Regions from separate parts of the Mesorhizobium sp. M0954 genome, predicted to be linked through region 3. Evidence: predicted binding sites of a transcription regulator. Region 3 holds the regulator's gene; each other region holds the start of a gene.

Region 1 (4,672 bases), on a different contig from region 3:
AGCGCCGCGGCGCGGCGAAAATTGCCGGCCACCTGCACGCCCCACGGCTTGATGTTGATCGACGACATCGGCACGGTTCTGGACATGATCACCGGCAGCTCGCGGCAAGCGGCAGCGAAACTCGCCTTCTTGTCGAGCGGCCGGATGACGCCGGCGTAGGCGGTATTGGTGAAGTTGTCGGCCGGCTCGCCCATGACGTCCAGAACGTAGCTTTCGGTCTCCATCGGCAAGAAGCCGCCGGAATTCAGCCAGCGCGTCACCCGGCTCTCGCCGGCATTGTAGGCTGCGGCGGCGAGGCCGAGATTGCCGAAACCGGATTTCATTTCGGCGAGGTATTTTGCCGAGGCCGGGATCGCCTGTTCGATGTCGAAGGAATTGGCGAGCCCGCGCATCTTGGCGGTACCCGGCATGAATTGGGCGATACCCTCAGCGCCGACGGGGCTGACCGCATTGGGATCGAAACGGCTTTCCTTCCAGATCAGCCGGGCAAAGAAATCCCGGGGCAGCCCGTTCTGGTCGGCATGCGTCTCGATCAGGTTGCAAACCTGGTCGATCAGCTTCTTTTTGGCGGGCCGTGGTGGATCGGCCTGAACGGCTGTCGCCCAGATCAGCCCGCAAATGACAACCAGCGCCGCGCCCAGCAAACGCCGCATCGAACTACTCCGCCGCGGCTTTGTCGTGCTGCCCGAACCGCCGTTCGATATAGTCGGCGACCATCTTCTCGAAATCCGCGGCAATCGATGGGCCGCGCAGGGTCGCCGCCTTCTTGCCGTCGACGAACACCGGGGCGGTCGGTGTCTCACCGGTGCCGGGCAGCGAAATGCCGATATCGGCATGTTTGGATTCGCCCGGACCGTTGACGATGCAACCCATCACCGCGACCTTGAGGTTCTCGACGCCGGGATATTGTTCGCGCCACACCGGCATGTTCTTGCGCAGGTCGGCCTGGATGTTCTGGGCAAGCTCCTGGAACACGGTCGAGGTTGTGCGGCCGCAGCCCGGGCAGGCGGCGACGATCGGCACGAACTGCCGGAAGCCCATGGTCTGCAACAGTTCCTGCGACACCTGCACCTCGCGCGTGCGGTCGCCGTTCGGCTCCGGCGTCAGCGAGATGCGGATGGTGTCGCCAATGCCTTGCTGGAGCAGGATGCCCATGGCAGCGGACGAGGCGACGATGCCTTTCGAGCCCATGCCGGCCTCTGTCAGGCCGAGGTGCAGCGCATGGTCGGATCGGGTGGCAAGCTCGGTGTAGACGGCGATCAGATCCTGCACGCCGCTGACCTTGGCCGACAGGATGATTTTCTCGCGCGCAAGGCCGATCTCTTCGGCCATTCCGGCCGACAGGATCGCCGATTGCACGATTGCCTCGCGCGTCACTTCCTGCGCCGTCAGCGGAAAGCCCTGGGCCTGGTTGTCGTCCATCAGCCGGGTCAGCAGCTCCTGGTCAAGCGAACCCCAATTGACGCCGATGCGCACCGGTTTGTCGTATTTGATCGCCATCTCGACGATCGCCGCGAACTGCCGGTCTTTCTTGTCCTTGAAGCCGACATTGCCGGGATTGATACGGTATTTGGCCAGTGCCTCGGCACAGGCCGGGTGGTCGGCCAGGAGCTTGTGGCCGATATAGTGGAAATCGCCGACCAGCGGCACGTCGATGCCGAGCCGTTCCAGCCGCTCGCGGATGGCCGGTACGGCCGCAGCGCTTTCGTCGCGATCGACGGTTATGCGCACGATCTCGGAGCCGGCACGATGCAGCGCCGCCACTTGCGCGACCGTCTGGTCGACATCGGCCGTATCGGTGTTGGTCATTGACTGGACGACGACCGGCGCGCCGCCGCCGACCATCACGCCGCCGACATCGACACCGACCGACCTGCGGCGTGGGAAGGGTGAGGAAAAATATCCGGTCATGCCGGCTGCCTTTAATCTTGAAGGTCCGGGCATGAGGTGGAGGAGCAAAGATGGCTTGTCAATGGCGACTGGCGCGCAGGCCCAGCAAATCGGAAACAACAAGATGGCAGCTTACCGCAAATCCATGGGCGTTTCCGGCAGCATAGAGACATGCCACCGGAAAGATCGCGCGCCGGGTGGCGCTTCTAGTCCTGGAAGGGTTTCAGTGGGTCGTCGGTTTCGCCTTCAGTTTTTCAATCTCGTCCTTGAGCGCCAGCTTGCGCCGCTTGAGATTCACGATTTCGAGGTCGTCTACCGATGGATGGGTCATCGCATCGTCGATTTCCCGTTCGATGTCGCCGTGTTTCCGCTGCAGCTCATCAAGATGGGATGCAAGAGACATGATTGGTTCTCCCTTTCATGGTTTCCTCGGATTGCAGCCGTCATGGCACGTCCACCGCAGGCTCGCTTCTATGACGGCATAATGACAGTGTGCCACCATCGCGCACCGATGTCGAATGCTGCGTGGTAGCATTCCACGCCAATATGAAATGTGATATGGGCTGCGCGCCGGTGCAAGAAGACCCGGTCCCGCCCAATCAGGCCCATAGTTTGGGCGCCGCAGACGTGCAGACGGTAAAAATGTCCGATCAGGAACAGGCAGATATCCGCCTCGAATATTCCCGGCTGAAGCAGGAACACGCCGATTTCGACGCGGCCATCAATGCGATGATCGCCATGAATTGCGACCCGCTGCAGATCCAGCGCATGAAGAAAAAGAAGCTTTTCCTGAAGGACAGGCTGATGGCGCTGGAAGACAAGATCATTCCAGACATTATTGCTTGAACGAACGCCATTGTTTGAACGAACGCCGGCGGGGCCTGCTGGAAAAGCGGTTATGCCGCGATCGAAAGCCGTGCGGCGCGCTCGCGCAACAACGCTATCAGGTTGTCGGTCTTTTCGGTCGAGGTATCGATCGGAACCACCAGGCACATCGTCGCCTCGACCCTGCCCGGCGCTGAAAAGACCGGCGCGGCCAGGCATTTGGTGTAGGCATCGACTAGGCCGGAGGTGATGCAGTAGCCGGCCGACTTGGCGACGGCGATGTCGGCTATGAAATCGTCGAGACGCAACCTGCGGCCGTCCGGCAGCACGAGATCGTCCTCGGAGACCATATCCTCAATCGCTGCCCTGTCGAAGCCGGCGAGGAGCAGCCGCCCGGAAGCTGTCCAGGGAAGCGGTATTTGCAGACCGGTCGCCGAGCTGATCCGGAATGGCCTCGTCCCCGGGCTTGAATGGACGATGGTGTAGCGGCCGCTTTGCAGCATGCACAACTCCGAGGTCTCGCCGGTCTCGCGTGACAGATGGTCGACTTCCTGGCGCCCTCGCCTGAGCAGGTCGTTGCCCCGCACATAGTCCATTCCGTAGAGATAGAGCTTCTTTCCGAAATAGACCCGATTGCCGTCTCCGGCCATTTCCAGCAGGCCTGCGTCGACCAGCGAGCGCACAAGCGTATAAGTCGTCGAACGCGGCGCGTTTACCCCCTTGGCAAGATCGCCGACGCCGATCGCGCGCTGGGTCGTGTGGAGAAACTCCAAAATCTGGAGAACCCGGTTGAGACCCTTCTCCCGAGAGCCCGAGTGCTTGTCTTCGTCCAGACTGACGTCCGGTCGAGCGGCCAAGGCATTGCCATCTTGCATTATCGATCCCTGATGTTAATCTGTCTTGTACAGAGTACAGGCGTCTCTTGTAAGGGACAATGATGTCAGTTGCAACCGATGCCTGTACTGCTGGTCCAAAGGGGAACTCAACACGAAAGGAGGTCGCCGTGAACGACACATCCAAAAGGCGTGAATTTCTGAAACTGGGAATGGCCGGGCTTGCAACGGCCGGAGTGATGACCGCCGCTACCGCGGTCGACGTTCAGAAAGCGGCGGCCCAGGCAGCGCCGGACAGCCTGCTGCGCACCGTCCTCGAGCGCGGCAAGGTAATCGTCGGCACCGGCAGCACCAACGCGCCCTGGCATTTCGAGAACGACGCCGGCGAACTGGTGGGCATGGACATCACCATGGGTCGCATTCTCGCCAAGGGGCTTTTCGACGATCCGACCAAAGTGGAATTCGTCATGCAGGATCCGGCTCAGCGCATTCCGAACGTGACCACCAACAAGGTCGACATCACCATCCAGTTCATGACCATGACCGCCCAGCGCTCGCAGCTGATCCACTTCTCCCGACCCTACTACGTCGAAGGCATCGCCTTGCTGACCCTTCCGAACGCCGAAAACAAGACCTTCGACAAGCTGCTTGCCGGCGGTTCGGCGACGCGGATTTCCATCCTGCAAAATGTCGATGCCGAGGCTAACGTACATATCGTCCTGCCGGAGTCGCAGGTGATGCAGATAGACACGCAGGCCAACGTGCTGCAGGCCTTGGAAGCGAAGCGCGTCGACGCCGCCGCGGTCGATCTGTCAACGGTGCGCTGGCTCGCCTCGCGCAATCCGGATAAGTACTTCGATGCCGGCAAGAGCTGGTTCTCGATGCTTTATGGTGCCGCGCTGCGGCAGGGCGACCTCGACTGGCTGACCTTCGTCAACCAGACCTTCACCATCGCCATGTTCGGCCATGAAACGGCACTCTACGACGCTGCGTTCAAGGATTATTTCGGACAGGAGCCGCCGGCGCGCCATCCCGGTTTTCCGGTCATTTGATGCAAGCAGGCGGAAGGACAACGTCCTTCCGCCTTCTCTCATCACAGCCCTCCATGACGAGGACGCATGGGT
Region 2 (4,672 bases), on a different contig from region 3:
AGAATGCCTGTCTGCCGCAAGGGTCTGGCTCCGTTCGAACGCCGGGCGAGGTCTTGTTCTGTCGCAGGTCCGACCGTGGACGCCTTTGGCACCTGCTTGGTACAACCCTCTTAATCATGCCGGCAATTGACGCAAGCGTGGCGCGGGTCTAAAGCTCGTTATCCCGTGGTGATTTGGCCGGTCGGCTTGCAGCCACGTTAAACAAGTCGCTAAAGGACCGTCGGGCCGCAAGGCCATATGGACCGGTTGCGACTTTCGCGACCGGTTTTTTGTTGTTTGGACCAATTTTGGTGTTTGGATGGAATGATGACCAAGAAGCGCGACTGGAAGCCTCAGACCGCACTCGTGCATGCCGGAACGCTGCGTTCCGGCTTTGGCGAGACCTCCGAGGCGATGTATCTCACCCAAGGCTATGTCTACGAGACGGCGCAAGCGGCGGAGGCCCGCTTCAAGGGCGAGGAGCCGGGCTTCATCTATTCGCGCTATGCCAATCCGACGGTCGACATGTTTGAAAAACGCATGTGCGCGCTGGAAGGAGCCGAAGACGCGCGCGCCACGGCATCCGGCATGGCGGCGGTGACGGCAGCACTGCTGTGCAGCGCCAAGGCGGGCGACCATATCGTAGCGGCGCGCGCGCTGTTCGGCTCCTGCCGCTGGGTGGTCGAGACGCTGGCGCCGAAATACGGCATTGAGGCAACGCTGGTCGACGGCACCGACATCGCCAATTGGGAAAAGGCGGTCAAGCCGAACACCAAACTGTTCTTCCTGGAAAGCCCGACCAATCCTACGCTGGAAGTGATCGACATTGCCGCCGTCGCGGCACTTGCCAATTCGATCGGCGCCAGGCTGATCGTCGATAATGTCTTCGCCACGCCCTTGCAGCAGAAACCCCTGCAGCTCGGCGCCCACATCGTCGTCTATTCGGCCACGAAGCATATTGACGGCCAGGGGCGCTGTCTTGGCGGCATCGTTCTGTCGGACAAGAAATGGATCGACGAGAACCTGCATGACTATTTCCGCCACACCGGCCCAAGCCTCTCGCCCTTCAATGCCTGGACGCTGCTGAAAGGCCTTGAGACGCTGCCGCTACGCGTACGCCAGCAGACGGAAAGTGCCGGCCGCATCGCGGATTTCCTGGCCGAGCGTCCGCAAATCGCCCGTGTCATCTATCCTGGCCGTGCCGACCACCCGCAAGCGGCCGTGGTCAAGAAGCAGATGTCGGGTGGCTCGACGCTGATCTGCCTCGATGTGAAGGGCGGCAAGCAGGCGGCCTTTGCCTTCCAGAACGCACTCGACGTCGTGCTCATTTCCAACAATCTCGGCGACGCCAAGAGCCTGATCACCCATCCGGCGACGACGACGCACAAGAACTTGACCGATGAGGCCCGCGCCGAGCTCGGCATCGGACCGGGAACACTCAGGCTGTCAGTTGGCCTTGAGGACGCCGACGACCTGCTCGAAGACATCGAGCAGGCACTGAGAGTTGCCGGATAAGGGATGGCCGAACAGAGGCGAGCGGGGACGCGCCGATCAGGCGCCGGACGGGGTCTCTTCCAGCTCCGCGACGGTCTTTGTCTGGATAGTCATCACGTTGCCGCGCCAGTCGACGGCGCCGCTCAGCCATCCGCGCGCCCAAATGGCGGGAAGCATCAGGTCTCGCGCCATCATCGCCGGGATCGTGCGCGGCGACAGCTGCCATCCCTTGGCCGAGGCCAAGGCGCATTCCGGCAGGTAGGCCGCGACCAGCACGGCGATGGCGGTTGCCGGCAGGCTGACGCCGGCGTCAGCCGCCGCGATCAGCGCAAGCACCAGCGGCGGCGCCGCGCCGATCAGGATCTCGGGGGCGAAGAACAGCGCGAAGGTGACGCGGCGCAGCCGCGCCCAGCGCGCCTGCCGCGACCAGATCTCGCCAAGCGTGCGCCGGCCGAGCGGCTGTTCGAAGGGCGAGGCGACAAGATTGACCCGCAGTCCGAGCCCGTTGACCAGCTTGGTCGCGGCGGCGTCCTCGGCGATCTCGGCGGCAAGCGCGCGGATGCCGCCATTGGCGTCGAGCATCGGCTTGTTCCACAACATGCTCTTGCCCTGCGCGAAGCCGAGGCCGAGCGCCTCTCCAGCGTACTGCCAGCGTGCCTGCAGCGTGTTGAGAAAGGCGCATTCGACCTCCCCCCAGAAACTGTCCGGCCGTGAGCCGATCGGCGTCGAGCAGACGAGGCCAGTGCCATGCCGCCATGCCGCCATCAGCTGCTGGACGTAGTCGCTCGGCATAAGCACATTGGAATCGGCAAGAATAACCCAGCGATAATGCGCCGCTTCCCAACCCTTCACGCAATTGTTGAGTTTTGGATTGCCGCTGATGCGGTCGTCACCGACTAGAAGGCGGGCGCGAATAGCTGGAAAGCGCGCCATTGCGGCGGTGATCGGCTTGACCACCGGGTCGTCGGCATGGGCAACGCAGAAGATGAGTTCGTAGCGCGGCCAGTCGAGTGAGAAGGCGCGCTCCAGCGTCTCTTCGGCAAACGGCTCGACGCCGCGTGCCGGGATGACGATCGATACCGGCGGCGCGTTGGCGGGCGGTGCGATCCTGGCTGGTCGCTTCAGCTTCAGCGAAGCTAACAGGATGCTGGCGAGATTTGAAAGAAGGAGGGCTATGGAAAGGAGAGCGGCTGCGAATGTCGGTTCCATCGAGATCTGGTCACTCCAGAAGTGCCGGCCGCATGACGGCCGTTTTCAACAATTCGACAGAACGCTGAGTCGCCCGGCACAAGCCTGCACACCATCATTGTCATGTGTCACTTAAATGACATTGTTTTTCGGCACCTGCGCTCGAGTCGGGCAAGGAGATGACGCGCATCGTTGATCAAACTGCGCTGAGCGTCGAAAGTTCCATCTACATTGCTTTGGAGCAGTTTATGTACAGCGCCGTCACCCGCAACATCGAAGTGCAGGTCAGGCCGTTCTATCTGGAGGATCACTCCGACCCGCCGCAAAACCGCTATGTCTGGGGATATCAGGTGACCATCGACAATCAGTCGGATGAGTTCGTGCAGCTTCTGTCGCGCTACTGGCACATTACCGACGGCACCGGCAAGGTCGAGGAAGTGCGCGGCCCCGGGGTCGTCGGCGAGCAACCCGGACTCAACCCCGGCGACAGCTATCAGTATACGTCTGGATGCCCGCTCTCGACGCCGTCCGGCATCATGGTCGGGCACTACACCATGCGCAACAAACGGGGCGAGACGTTCGACGTCGCCATCCCCGCCTTCTCGCTCGACTTGCCGGGAATGCGGCGCACCGTCAATTGACGGCCGTCATCCGGCCGCTGCAAACTCCGCCGGGTCGAAGTCATATTGCTTCGAGCAGAATTCGCAGGCGACGTGAATGCTGCCATCCTCGGTGCTGTCCCTGATCTCCTCGGCGGAAAAGCCTTCGAGGATGCCGTGGATCTTCTCCCTCGAGCATGAGCACTGGTCGGCGACCGGCACCCCGCCGAACACGCGGACGCCATGCTCGTGGAAAAGCCGGTAAAGCAGCCGTTCGGCGCCGATCGTCGGATCGATCAGCTCGGTCGGTTCAATAGTACCAAGCAGCGCCAGCAGCTCCTGCCAGGAATTGTCGGTCGGGTCGTGGATTTCCTCACGCGGATCGCCATCGCCACCGGGAAGGTCGGGTACGCGCATGCGCTCCGCCGACTGCGGCAGGAATTGTGCCAGCAGGCCACCGGCCCGCCATTGCTCGCGGGCACCGCCGACGCCGGGCGTCAGAAGCTTGGCAACCGAAAGCCGGAGGTCGGTCGGAATCTGCTCAGACTGGCGGAAATAAGTGCGTGCGGCATCTTCCAGTGTGACGCCGTCGAGCTGGACGATGCCCTGATAGCGTTGTGTGTGAGCGCCCTGGTCGATGGTCAGCGCCAGGACGCCGCTGCCGAGCAGCGTCTGCGGTGACGTCTCGCCGGCAGAAGTCAAAGCCTGCAGCCGGTCGGCATCGAAGCGGGCATAAGCGCGCAGCGCGTGCGGCGTGGAGAAATCCGCGACCAGCATGTCGACCGGCCCGTCGGTGCGGGTCTGCAGAATGAACTTGCCCTCGAACTTCAGCGAAGTTCCGAGCAATACCGTCAACACACAGGCTTCAGCCAGGAGCCGGGCGACCGGCTCGGGATAGTCGTGGCGGCTGAGAATAGCATCGAGCATCGGCCCGAGCTGGACGGTGCGACCGCGCACGTCGAGCGGGCCGACCTCGAACGGCACGACATGGTCGTCGCCGGCGTAGCCGAATTCGCCGAGCTTGGGTTTATGTTCAGCCAATTGATGAGTTTCCAACATGACAAAGCTCCGGGGCGCGGCGATGCCGCCCTCCGGGGCGCATGCGACGAGACGCGCTCGATTTGCGTGATGCGCCTGAGATAGGCACCACCAACTCCCGGATCAAGGCGGCCCAGATCAAGGCGGCGCAGATCAGGCCGGCCCGGATCACCGCGGCTCGTATCAAGCGCCCAGGCACCAGGCCAGGACCGCCTTCTGGGCATGGAGCCGGTTCTCGGCCTCATCGAACACCACCGAATGCGGTCCGTCGATGACCTCGTCGGTAACCTCCTCACCGCGATGCGCCGGCAGACAGTGCATGAATAGCGCATCCGGCTTGGCTTTCGCCATCAGTGCCGCATTGACCTGATAGG
Region 3 (4,672 bases):
ATGACGATGACCGAAACGGTCACCGAGAAGACGAAGATCGAGGTCAAGAATCTCAACTTCTACTACGGCCAGAGCAAGGCGCTGAAGGACATCAGCCTGTCGCTGCCCGAGCGCAGCGTCACGGCCTTCATCGGCCCTTCGGGCTGCGGGAAATCGACGCTGCTGCGTGTGTTCAACCGCATCTATGAGCTCTACCCAAAACAGACGGCCGAGGGCCAGGTGCTGCTCGACGGCAAGAACATTCTCGACCGGTCGCAGGATCTCAACCTCCTCAGGACCAAGATCGGCATGGTGTTCCAGAAGCCGACGCCGTTCCCGATGTCGATCTACGAGAACATCGCCTTCGGCGTCAGGCTCTACGAGAACCTCGGCAAGTCCGAGATGGACGGCCGCGTCGAACAGGCGTTGAAGCGCGCCGCGCTGTGGAGCGAGGTCAAGGACAAGCTCAACGCCAGCGGCTTGAGCCTATCCGGCGGCCAGCAGCAGCGGCTCTGTATCGCCCGCACCGTGGCCGTGAAGCCGGAAGTCATTCTGCTCGACGAACCGGCTTCGGCCCTCGACCCGCTGTCGACTGCCAAGATCGAGGAACTGATCGACGAATTGCAAGCCGACTACACGATCGTCATCGTCACCCACAACATGCAGCAGGCGGCGCGCGTGTCGCGCCAGACGGCCTTCATGTATCTGGGTGAACTGGTCGAGTTCGACCGGACCGAGAAGATCTTCACGTCGCCCCGCGAGAAGCGCACGCAGGACTACATCACTGGCCGCTTCGGCTGAGCCGTTCCGATCATGCATATGAGGACAGGACCATGGGCGAACACACAGTCGCTTCTTTCGACGAGGATCTCGAGCAGATCAGCAAGCTGATCCGCGACATGGCCGACCTCGCCGGTTCGATGGTCGGCGGGGCGACCAAGGCGCTGTTGAATTCCGACAACGTGCTGGCGCAACGCGTCGTTTCCGACGACGCCATCATGGATGCGCGTCAACGCGAACTGGACGACCGCGCTATCACCCTGATCGCCAAACGCCAGCCGATGGCCCACGATCTTCGCCATGTGGTCGGAGCGATCCGCATGGCGGGCGACCTCGAACGCATCGGCGACCTTGCCAAGAATATCGCCAAGCGCGTGAGTGCGGTCGGCCTCAGCGCCACGCCGCGGGACCTGTCGCATTCCATCGACGCGATGGCGCAGCTGGTTCTCATCCAGGTGCAGGGTGTCATCGAGGAATATGCTGCAGGCGATGCGGCCGCGTTGGCCAAGCTTCGTGCCGCCGACGAGCGCATCGACGTTAAATACACGTCCGTGTTCCGCGAGCTGTTGACCTACATGATGGAAGATCCGCGCAACATCACCGCTTGCACGCACCTGCTGTTCTGCGCCAAGAATCTGGAGCGGATCGGCGACCATGTCACCAACATCGCCGAAAATGCGTATTATGTGCTGACCGGCGAGCAATTGCCGGTCAATCGTCCGAAGCAGGACGAAACGACAATGTCCGCACCGGTGACATGATGGGGGTGCCCAGCCGATGATCGCACCACGCATAATGGTGGTGGAGGACGAGGAGCCGTTGGGTGTGCTGCTCCGCTACAATCTCGAATCCGAAGGCTACCAGGTCGAGGTGGTGACACGCGGCGACGAAGCCGAGATCCGTTTGCAGGAGAATGTGCCCGACCTTTTGGTGCTCGACTGGATGATACCAGCGGTTTCCGGCATCGAGCTCTGTCGTCGGTTGCGGGTGCGCCCCGAAACCGAGCGGCTGCCGATCATCATGCTGACCGCGCGCGGCGAGGAGAGCGACCGGGTGCGCGGTCTTTCGACCGGCGCCGACGACTATCTGGTCAAGCCGTTTTCGACACCGGAATTCATGGCCAGGGTCAAGGCGCTGCTGCGGCGCGCCAAGCCGGAAGTGCTGTCCAGCGTGCTGAAGGTCGGCGACATCGTGCTCGATCGCGAATCGCACAGGGTCTATCGCAAGAAGAGCGAAATCAGGCTCGGGCCGACCGAATTCCGGCTGCTCGAGTTCATGATGCGGCATCCGGGCCGTGTCTTCTCGCGCAGCCAGTTACTCGATAATGTCTGGGGGGAGACAATCTACATCGACGAACGCACCGTCGACGTGCATGTCGGGCGGCTGCGCAAAGCCGTCAACAACGGCCGGATGCCGGATGTCATCCGCACCATCCGCGGCGCCGGCTATGCGATCAGGGAAGATTGACCCGCCTGGTCAGGCTACGTTCTTTCTGACGCTGGGCCTCATTTGCGCGCCCGGCGCGAAAATCTCCTGGTCGACGAAGCTTAACGCCCGCATCGCGCAGCCTTCGCGGATCAGAGGCAATTCGTTCGGCTCTGTATCGAAGGAGATCGAGCCTGAATGCTGGCCGCCGGCGGTCTGGGCGATTGCCTTCCGCAAGGCCGGCTCGATCAGATCGAAGGCGGCGGCACTGGCGCCGACCATCGCGACCGGTGCCGGATCGATCAGCGCGAACAGCGAGCCGAGACCGAAACCCAGCGCTTCGCCGGCCTTGCGGTAGGCCTCGCGTTCCGGCCCATCTTTCTCGCGCGCCCGGGCCGCCAGTGCGCGCATGTCGGCGTCGCTGACGTCGGCGACCGGTTCGCTGTCTTCGCTCATCTGCCTGGCGTTGCGCCAGATGGCGTAGTTCCCGGCATACGCCTCGATGCAGCCGCGCCGCCCGCAACGGCAGAGCGCGCCGCCCGGACGATGGATCATGTGGCCAAATTCGCCGCCCGAGGAATGCGTCCCGGTGAACAGTTCGCCCTTCAGCACCAGCCCCATGCCGATGCCATGCGAAAGCAGGATGGCGATGAAGTCGTCGCGATAGCGATCCGGATTGCGCCAGCGCAAAGCCACCGCCATCATGTTGCAGTCGTTCTCCACCGTTGCCGGGATGCCGAATTCGTCCTCCAGCATGTCGGCAAAGGCGATGTCGGTCTGCGGCGTGATCGGCGACCACAGCATGGCGCGTGCAGGGGAGTCGGTAATGCCCTGAATCGCCAGGGCGATGCGGGCGACACTGCGGACGTCAAGATCTGGATCCTGCAGCCGGCGCCGGACGATGGCCATGCATTCACGGATCAGCTCGTCGCGCGGCATAGTCAGCGTGTCCAGCCGGCGCTGTTCCTCGGCGACCACCTGTCCCGTATAGTCGATAATGGCGGCCGAAAGGAAATTCAGCGACAACACCACGGTCAGCACCGCCGCCGCTTCCGGGTTGAGGGCGAGGCCGACTTGCGGACGACCGCGTTTCAACGAAACGGGCTCACTTGGCTTGCTCTCGGCGAGGATGCCTTCCCGTATCAGGTCGGAAGAAATCGCCGATATGGTCGAATGACTGAGGCCGGTGGTAGCTGCGATCTCAGTACGCGATGGCTGGCCGGCCCGGCGCACCGCCGAGATCACCATCGCCCGGTTGCGCCGGCGCAAATCGTCATGGCGGATTCCGACCGACATTGTTTTGCTTTCCTCCCGGTTGCCGCGGCCGCTCATGAACCGGAAGCCGTCGGTAATGTCCGACAAATAGTGTCGGATGAGGCAAATAGTGTCAGATGCAGGTGGCGCTGTCATCGTTTATTCCGACGCTCGAAAAAACTCGCAGAGTCATCAAAATCCATCAGAATCGATGTTGACAGCAGCCGGAGATCGGGCCAGTATTTTTTCGAGGCTCGAAAAAATTAGAGCTTCTAAGCTGGTCTTTGAGCCAATTGGTCACGCCGTACGCGGCGCAGGGAGGATATGATGAAGAAATTCACGACCGCCATTCTGGCGGGTGTCGCCATGACGCTGGCGCTGGCGTCGGTGGCGCAGGCTAAAGACAAGGTCATCGGCGTTTCCTGGTCGAACTTCCAGGAAGAGCGCTGGAAGACCGACGAGGCCGCAATGAAGGCGGCCATCGAGGCCGCAGGCGACAAGTATATTTCCGCCGACGCACAGTCCAACCCCGGCAAGCAGCTCACCGACGTCGAGAGCCTGATCTCGCAGGGCGCCAACGCACTGATCATCCTGGCGCAGGACGCCTCGGCCATCGGGCCGGCCGTGCAAAAGGCGCTGGACGAAGGTATTCCGGTTGTCGGCTACGACCGGCTGATCGAGAACAAGGACGTCTTTTACCTGACCTTCGACAACAAGGAAGTCGGCCGCATGCAGGCCCGGGAAGTCTTCAAGGTGAAGCCGGAAGGCAACTATGTCTTCATCAAGGGTTCGGGTTCCGATCCGAATGCCGATTTCCTGTTTGCCGGTTCGATGGAGGTGCTGAAGGCGGCAATAGACAGCGGCAAGATCAAGAATGTCGGCGAGGCCTATACCGACGGCTGGCTGCCGGCCAACGCTCAGAAGAACATGGAACAGTTCCTGACCGCCAACGACAACAAGGTCGATGCCGTGGTCGCGGCCAATGACGGCACTGCCGGCGGCGTCGTCGCCGCGCTGACAGCGCAAGGGCTGGCCGGATCGGTTCCGGTTTCGGGCCAGGACGGCGACCACGCCGCGCTGAACCGCATCGCGCTCGGCACACAGACCGTGTCGGTGTGGAAGGATGCGCGCGAGCTCGGCAAGAATGCCGCCGAGATCGCCTCGCAGCTGGCCGACGGCAAGCAGATGACCGACATTGCCGGCGTGAAGGATTTCACCACGCCCGGCGGCAATA
Region 4 (4,672 bases), on a different contig from region 3:
TGATCGAGGCGGTATAAGTCACCAGCGGCCGCTTGACGCCGTGGTTGATCAGCATGCGGCGTATCTGCGGCGAAGCGCCTGATATAATGAAGCGAACGCCGGCGCGGCTCGCCTTGTGGGCCGCACCCTCGATGACATTGGCCGCCGTTGAATCGAAGAACGGCATCGCCGAACAGTCGAGGATGAAGTTCCTGCGCTGGCGCGGTCGGCGACGTCTTCCTGCACCAAGGATTGATGGTCTGCCTCCAAACATGCAGCACTCTTTGCCAGCCGATGCACTGTGATGCTACAAACCTCGGCATCGTTTGGCGGGACATCCACTGCGATCCCGATTTCACAGGCACGACTTCAAAAGGATGAGCGGGTGAAGATATTCAAAGCGTTGGCAACCTCGACAGCCTTGCTGTCGATGGTTTTCCTGCTGGCAGGCTGCGGTCATGGCCTGATCAACAGGCTGATTTGAGTCAGGTGCCGTCGGCCCGCCCAAGCCATCGCTGCAGGAACCGTGCCGCAAGCCAGCACAGCATCGCCCAGGCAAAGCCGGCGCACCAGCCGGCCAATACGTCGGACGGCCAGTGGACGCCGAGATAGATGCGGCTGATGCCGACCACCACTGTCGTCAGCACCGCCAGCCCGAGTACATAGATCTTCGTTGTGCGCCCGGGCAAAACCCGCGCCGCCATGCTGCCCAGCGTCAAATACGTCACCGCCGACAGCATGGCGTGGCCGCTCGGAAACGAAAGCGATGCCACATCGGCGAGATGCGAGACCAGATCGGGGCGCGGCCGGTCGATATCGAATTTCAGCACGCTTGACAGGAGCTGGCCGCCCGCTACCGCGACGAACATGAGAAGCGCCGCGCCTGGCCTGCGGATAAGAAGCAGATAGACGATCATTGCTGCCGTGATCAGCAGCAGTACGCTGGCGCTGCCGAGGCTGGTGATGTCGCGCATCGCCCCTTCCAGCCACGCCGGTCCGATCGGATTGTCGGGCTGGCCGGCCTTGCGGAAGGCAAGCAGGATTTCGGTGTCGAAGGCATGCGGCGTGGTCGCCCGCGCCAGCTCCATCAGCTCCTCGAACCCCCACAGCCCGCCGGCAATGACCAGCCCGGCCAGCAGAACCGGGAACTCCAGCCAGTTGGGCAGTCTGCTTGCAATCTTCTTCATCGGCCCGATCGCAGTTACAGCCTTTGCAGATAGGGCCCGAGCGTGATCAGCGCCACAGCTGCGATGGCAAGCACGATGCCGGTTGCCTGCAAGGCATTGACGCGCTCGCCGAAGAAGACCAGCGCCACCACATTCACCGACACCAGCTGGATCACCGCCGACAGGCTGAACGACACCGACATGCCGAATTCACGGATCAGCCTCAGCATGATCAGATTGCCCAGCGAATAGAGCGCCAACGTCAGCACAATCTTGCCGAGGCTCGGCGCCAGCCCCCACTGTTTTGCGGCCATCGCCGCCAGCAGGAAGATCACCGTCGAAACGCAGAGCTGCCCAAGTCCCCAGAAACTCACTTTTGTTCCTCCCGATGCGGTCCCTACCGCCTGCCGCAGCTCTTGTTTCCGAAGCGCCGGTCGCGGTCAAGCGGGGCCGATGTTGGATACGAAATCGCAGGTGGCAATTAGCCGGCATGTCATCAAACTGTGACCTGCCGGTAATACCGGATTGGCCAGGCAACACGCTCCAGCAATCCATCCAGCCAGAGGCAGGCCCTATGACCGAACATCGCACCCCTGACGCCCATTTCCGCACCAGCCTGCTCGAGGAAAACGATGGGCCAGGAGCCAATCCCACCGACAACCGCACCATGGGTGAGATCATCGCCGCGCGGTTCTCACGCCGCGGCTTCCTCAAGGGTTCGCTTGCCGTCTCGGCCATAGCCGCTACCGTCAGCCCGCTGGCGCTGATCACCACCGACAATGCCCGCGCCGCCGAAGGCTCCGCCTTCGCTTTCGACGAGCTCGAGGCCGGCATCGACGACAAGCATCACGTCGCACCTGGCTATGACGCCGACGTGCTGCTGCGCTGGGGCGATCCGCTGTTCGCCGATTCGCCGGGATTCGATCCGACAAAACAGTCGGCGGAAGCCCAGGCCAGACAATTCGGCTACAACAACGACTATGTCGGTTATATCCCGATCGACGGCTCGGCCGAGCACGGCCTGCTGGTCGTCAATCACGAATACACCAATCCGCACCTGATGTTTCCGGGCCTCGTCACCATCGTCGATGGCAAAGCCAAGCAGGCGCCCCTCAGCAAGGAGCAAGTCGATGTCGAGATGGCCGCGCATGGCGGCACTATCGTCGAGATACGCAAGGTATCAGGCAAATGGCAGGTCGTTCGCGACGGCAAGCTCAACCGCCGCATCACCTCCAACACCGAGATCGCGCTCTCCGGCCCGGTCGCCGGCCACGACCGCGTCAAGACCAGCGCCGATCCGACCGGCACGAAGGTCATCGGCACCATCAACAATTGCGCCGGCGGCGTCACGCCGTGGGGCACCTATGTCATGGCCGAGGAGAACATCCACGGCTATTTCTCGGGCGAGCTGCCGCAGGGGCATAAGGAGGCGGCCAATTACAAGCGCCTCGGCATTCCCGAAGATGCCTATGAGTGGGCAGCGCATTACGACCGTTTCGACATCGGCAAGGAGCCTAACGAGCCGAACCGCTTCGGCTGGATCGTCGAGGTCGACGTCCAGGATCCGACTTCGGTGCCGAGGAAGCGCACCGCCATGGGCCGCTTCAAGCATGAGGGCGCCGAATCGATCGTCGCCCAGGATGGCCATGTCGTCTTCTATCTCGGCGACGACGAGCGCTTCGACTATGTCTATAAGTTCGTCACCACAGGCAAGTTCGATCCGGACAACCGCGCCGCCAACATGGATTTGCTCGACGACGGCACCTTGCATGTCGCCAAGTTTGCCGACGACGGTTCGGTCGAATGGCTGCCGATCGTCTTCGGCCAAGGGCCGCTGACGGCGGAGAACGGCTTTGCCAGCCAGGCCGACGTGCTGATCGAGACGCGCCGCGCCGCCGACCTGCTCGGCGCCACCAAGATGGACCGCCCGGAAGACATCCAGCCCAATGCCGTCAACGGCAAGGTCTATGTCATGCTGACCAACAATTCGAAGCGCAAGGCCGACCAGGTCGACGCTGCCAACCCGCGTGCCGAAAATGCCTTTGGCCACATCATCGAGATCGTCGAGGACGGCGGTGATTTCACCGCGACAAAGGGCAGGTGGGAAATCCTGCTGAAATGCGGCGATCCCGCTGTGGCCGACGTCGGCGCCACCTTCTCGACCGCAACCACCGCCAATGGCTGGTTCGGCATGCCGGACAATTGCACGGTAGATTCGGCTGGCCGCCTCTGGGTCGCCACCGACGGCCAAGGCCCGAAAGCCACCGGCCGCACCGACGGTCTGTGGGCTGTCGATACGGAGGGGACGGCACGGGCGACATCAAAGCTGTTCTTCCGCGTGCCGATCGGCGCCGAAATGTGCGGTCCCCTGTTTGCGCCGGACGACCAGACCGCCTTCGTTGCGGTCCAGCATCCGGGCGACGGCGGCGAGGACTGGGAGGCTTTCGGCCGTCCGTCCTACTATGAGGATTTGTCGACGCGCTGGCCCGACTTCAAGCCGGACATGCCGGTGCGCCCGGCGGTCGTTGCCATCACCAGGCAAGGCGGCGGCAAGATCGCGGTCTGACACGCAGCAGGTCTTGCAGTCTCAAGGAAGGATTTCGGCGGTACGAAATCCTTCCTTCCGATACGGGATGCATCCATGCTGCGCATCATGCGCCGACTAATCATTCGCTGCGCTGAACCACGGCCACATTCATTGTGCTTCGCAACCTGAAGCCGATGGACTCGTATAACGCTATGGCCGCGGCGTTGCTGGCATAGGCGTGGAGATAGGGAACTTCGCCGCGCGCCACTATCCGGTTTGCCACGAATAGGGACAGCAGCTTTCCTAGACCACCGCCGCGAAATTCCGGATGTGAGCACACCCCGCTGAGTTCAGTATAGCCAGGTTGCTTCATGCGCTCGCCGGCCATTGCCGCAAGCCTGCCCTCGATCTTCACACCCCAAAAATCGCCCAGGCTCAAGGCTTCGAGCGTGAATGGGCCAGGCTTGGTGAGCAATGCCAGGGCGAGCATCTCAGCAGCATCGTCTCGGGTCAGACGATGCACGCGCGCGTCGGAGACGATCTGCAATGACTGCTCGGCGATCATCTGAACCCCGGCTGCGGTCGAAGTCGCGGAAAGCCCCGTGGGCAGAGCAATCGCGTCCGCTTGAAGCAGGATCACACTCTCGCCCGGGGAGACAAGCTTTTCGAGCGCCAGCAGGCTTTCCGGGTCGTCTGCGCCAGTGGCGGCGAAAGGGACGATCGACGGCCGATATCGCATGGCGAGGTTGTCACCCTCCGCGAAGGCCCGATGTCGCGTCTGAAGCGCGCTCCAGATAGGGCGGTCGAGCAGATGTCTCATTGCGCGGCACCCTCAGGCTTATTTACACGACGGTCGAGAGGGGTAGCGGCGAGGCCGTCCTCAATGGCAGCCAGCTGCTCAAGAAGCGGCCCCGAAAAACCCGCGCACAAATCCGCGACCACGTTCTCGATGCAAGGCCAGACGTCGCGCTTTGCGACATCGACCAGCCGCCGCCCGTCC

What was found. Region 3 encodes PhoB, which activates phosphate uptake and scavenging genes when phosphate is short. Its sites were predicted from a motif close to TGTCATNNANCTGTCAT; they were not measured.
Region 1: a site for PhoB is predicted at 2,364-2,380, ahead of NKH93_RS21525 (YdcH family protein). Genes of this name have one in related genera too.
Region 2: a site for PhoB is predicted at 2,787-2,803, ahead of NKH93_RS06105 (ceramide glucosyltransferase). Genes of this name have one in related genera too.
Region 4: a site for PhoB is predicted at 1,637-1,653, ahead of NKH93_RS20315 (PhoX family protein). Genes of this name have one in related genera too.

The regions. Positions count from the first base shown of each region.
Region 1 is NZ_JAMYNR010000016.1:10,785-15,456, forward strand. It holds gene NKH93_RS21515 (transglycosylase SLT domain-containing protein) at 1-653, opposite strand, end outside; gene ispG (flavodoxin-dependent (E)-4-hydroxy-3-methylbut-2-enyl-diphosphate synthase) at 658-1,911, opposite strand; gene NKH93_RS21525 (YdcH family protein) at 2,114-2,293, opposite strand; gene NKH93_RS21530 (YdcH family protein) at 2,533-2,736, shown strand; gene NKH93_RS21535 (IclR family transcriptional regulator) at 2,787-3,590, opposite strand; gene NKH93_RS21540 (transporter substrate-binding protein) at 3,719-4,600, shown strand; gene NKH93_RS21545 (amino acid ABC transporter permease) at 4,667-4,672, shown strand, end outside.
Region 2 is NZ_JAMYNR010000003.1:193,559-198,230, forward strand. It holds gene NKH93_RS06095 (2'-deoxycytidine 5'-triphosphate deaminase) at 1-20, opposite strand, end outside; SAM riboswitch at 156-233, shown strand; gene NKH93_RS06100 (O-succinylhomoserine sulfhydrylase) at 304-1,494, shown strand; gene NKH93_RS06105 (ceramide glucosyltransferase) at 1,531-2,682, opposite strand; gene apaG (Co2+/Mg2+ efflux facilitator ApaG/CorD) at 2,910-3,302, shown strand; gene NKH93_RS06115 (Hsp33 family molecular chaperone) at 3,309-4,319, opposite strand; gene argF (ornithine carbamoyltransferase) at 4,482-4,672, opposite strand, start outside.
Region 3 is NZ_JAMYNR010000008.1:28,874-33,545, forward strand. It holds gene pstB (phosphate ABC transporter ATP-binding protein PstB) at 1-780, shown strand, start outside; gene phoU (phosphate signaling complex protein PhoU) at 813-1,520, shown strand; gene phoB (phosphate regulon transcriptional regulator PhoB) at 1,537-2,226, shown strand; gene NKH93_RS12910 (ROK family protein) at 2,236-3,480, opposite strand; gene xylF (D-xylose ABC transporter substrate-binding protein) at 3,766-4,672, shown strand, end outside.
Region 4 is NZ_JAMYNR010000014.1:111,933-116,604, reverse strand. It holds partial or broken gene NKH93_RS20330 (sodium-independent anion transporter) at 1-205, opposite strand, end outside; gene NKH93_RS20325 (phosphatase PAP2 family protein) at 465-1,166, opposite strand; gene NKH93_RS20320 (hypothetical protein) at 1,181-1,519, opposite strand; gene NKH93_RS20315 (PhoX family protein) at 1,720-3,711, shown strand; gene NKH93_RS20310 (GNAT family N-acetyltransferase) at 3,812-4,492, opposite strand; gene NKH93_RS20305 (MarR family winged helix-turn-helix transcriptional regulator) at 4,489-4,672, opposite strand, start outside.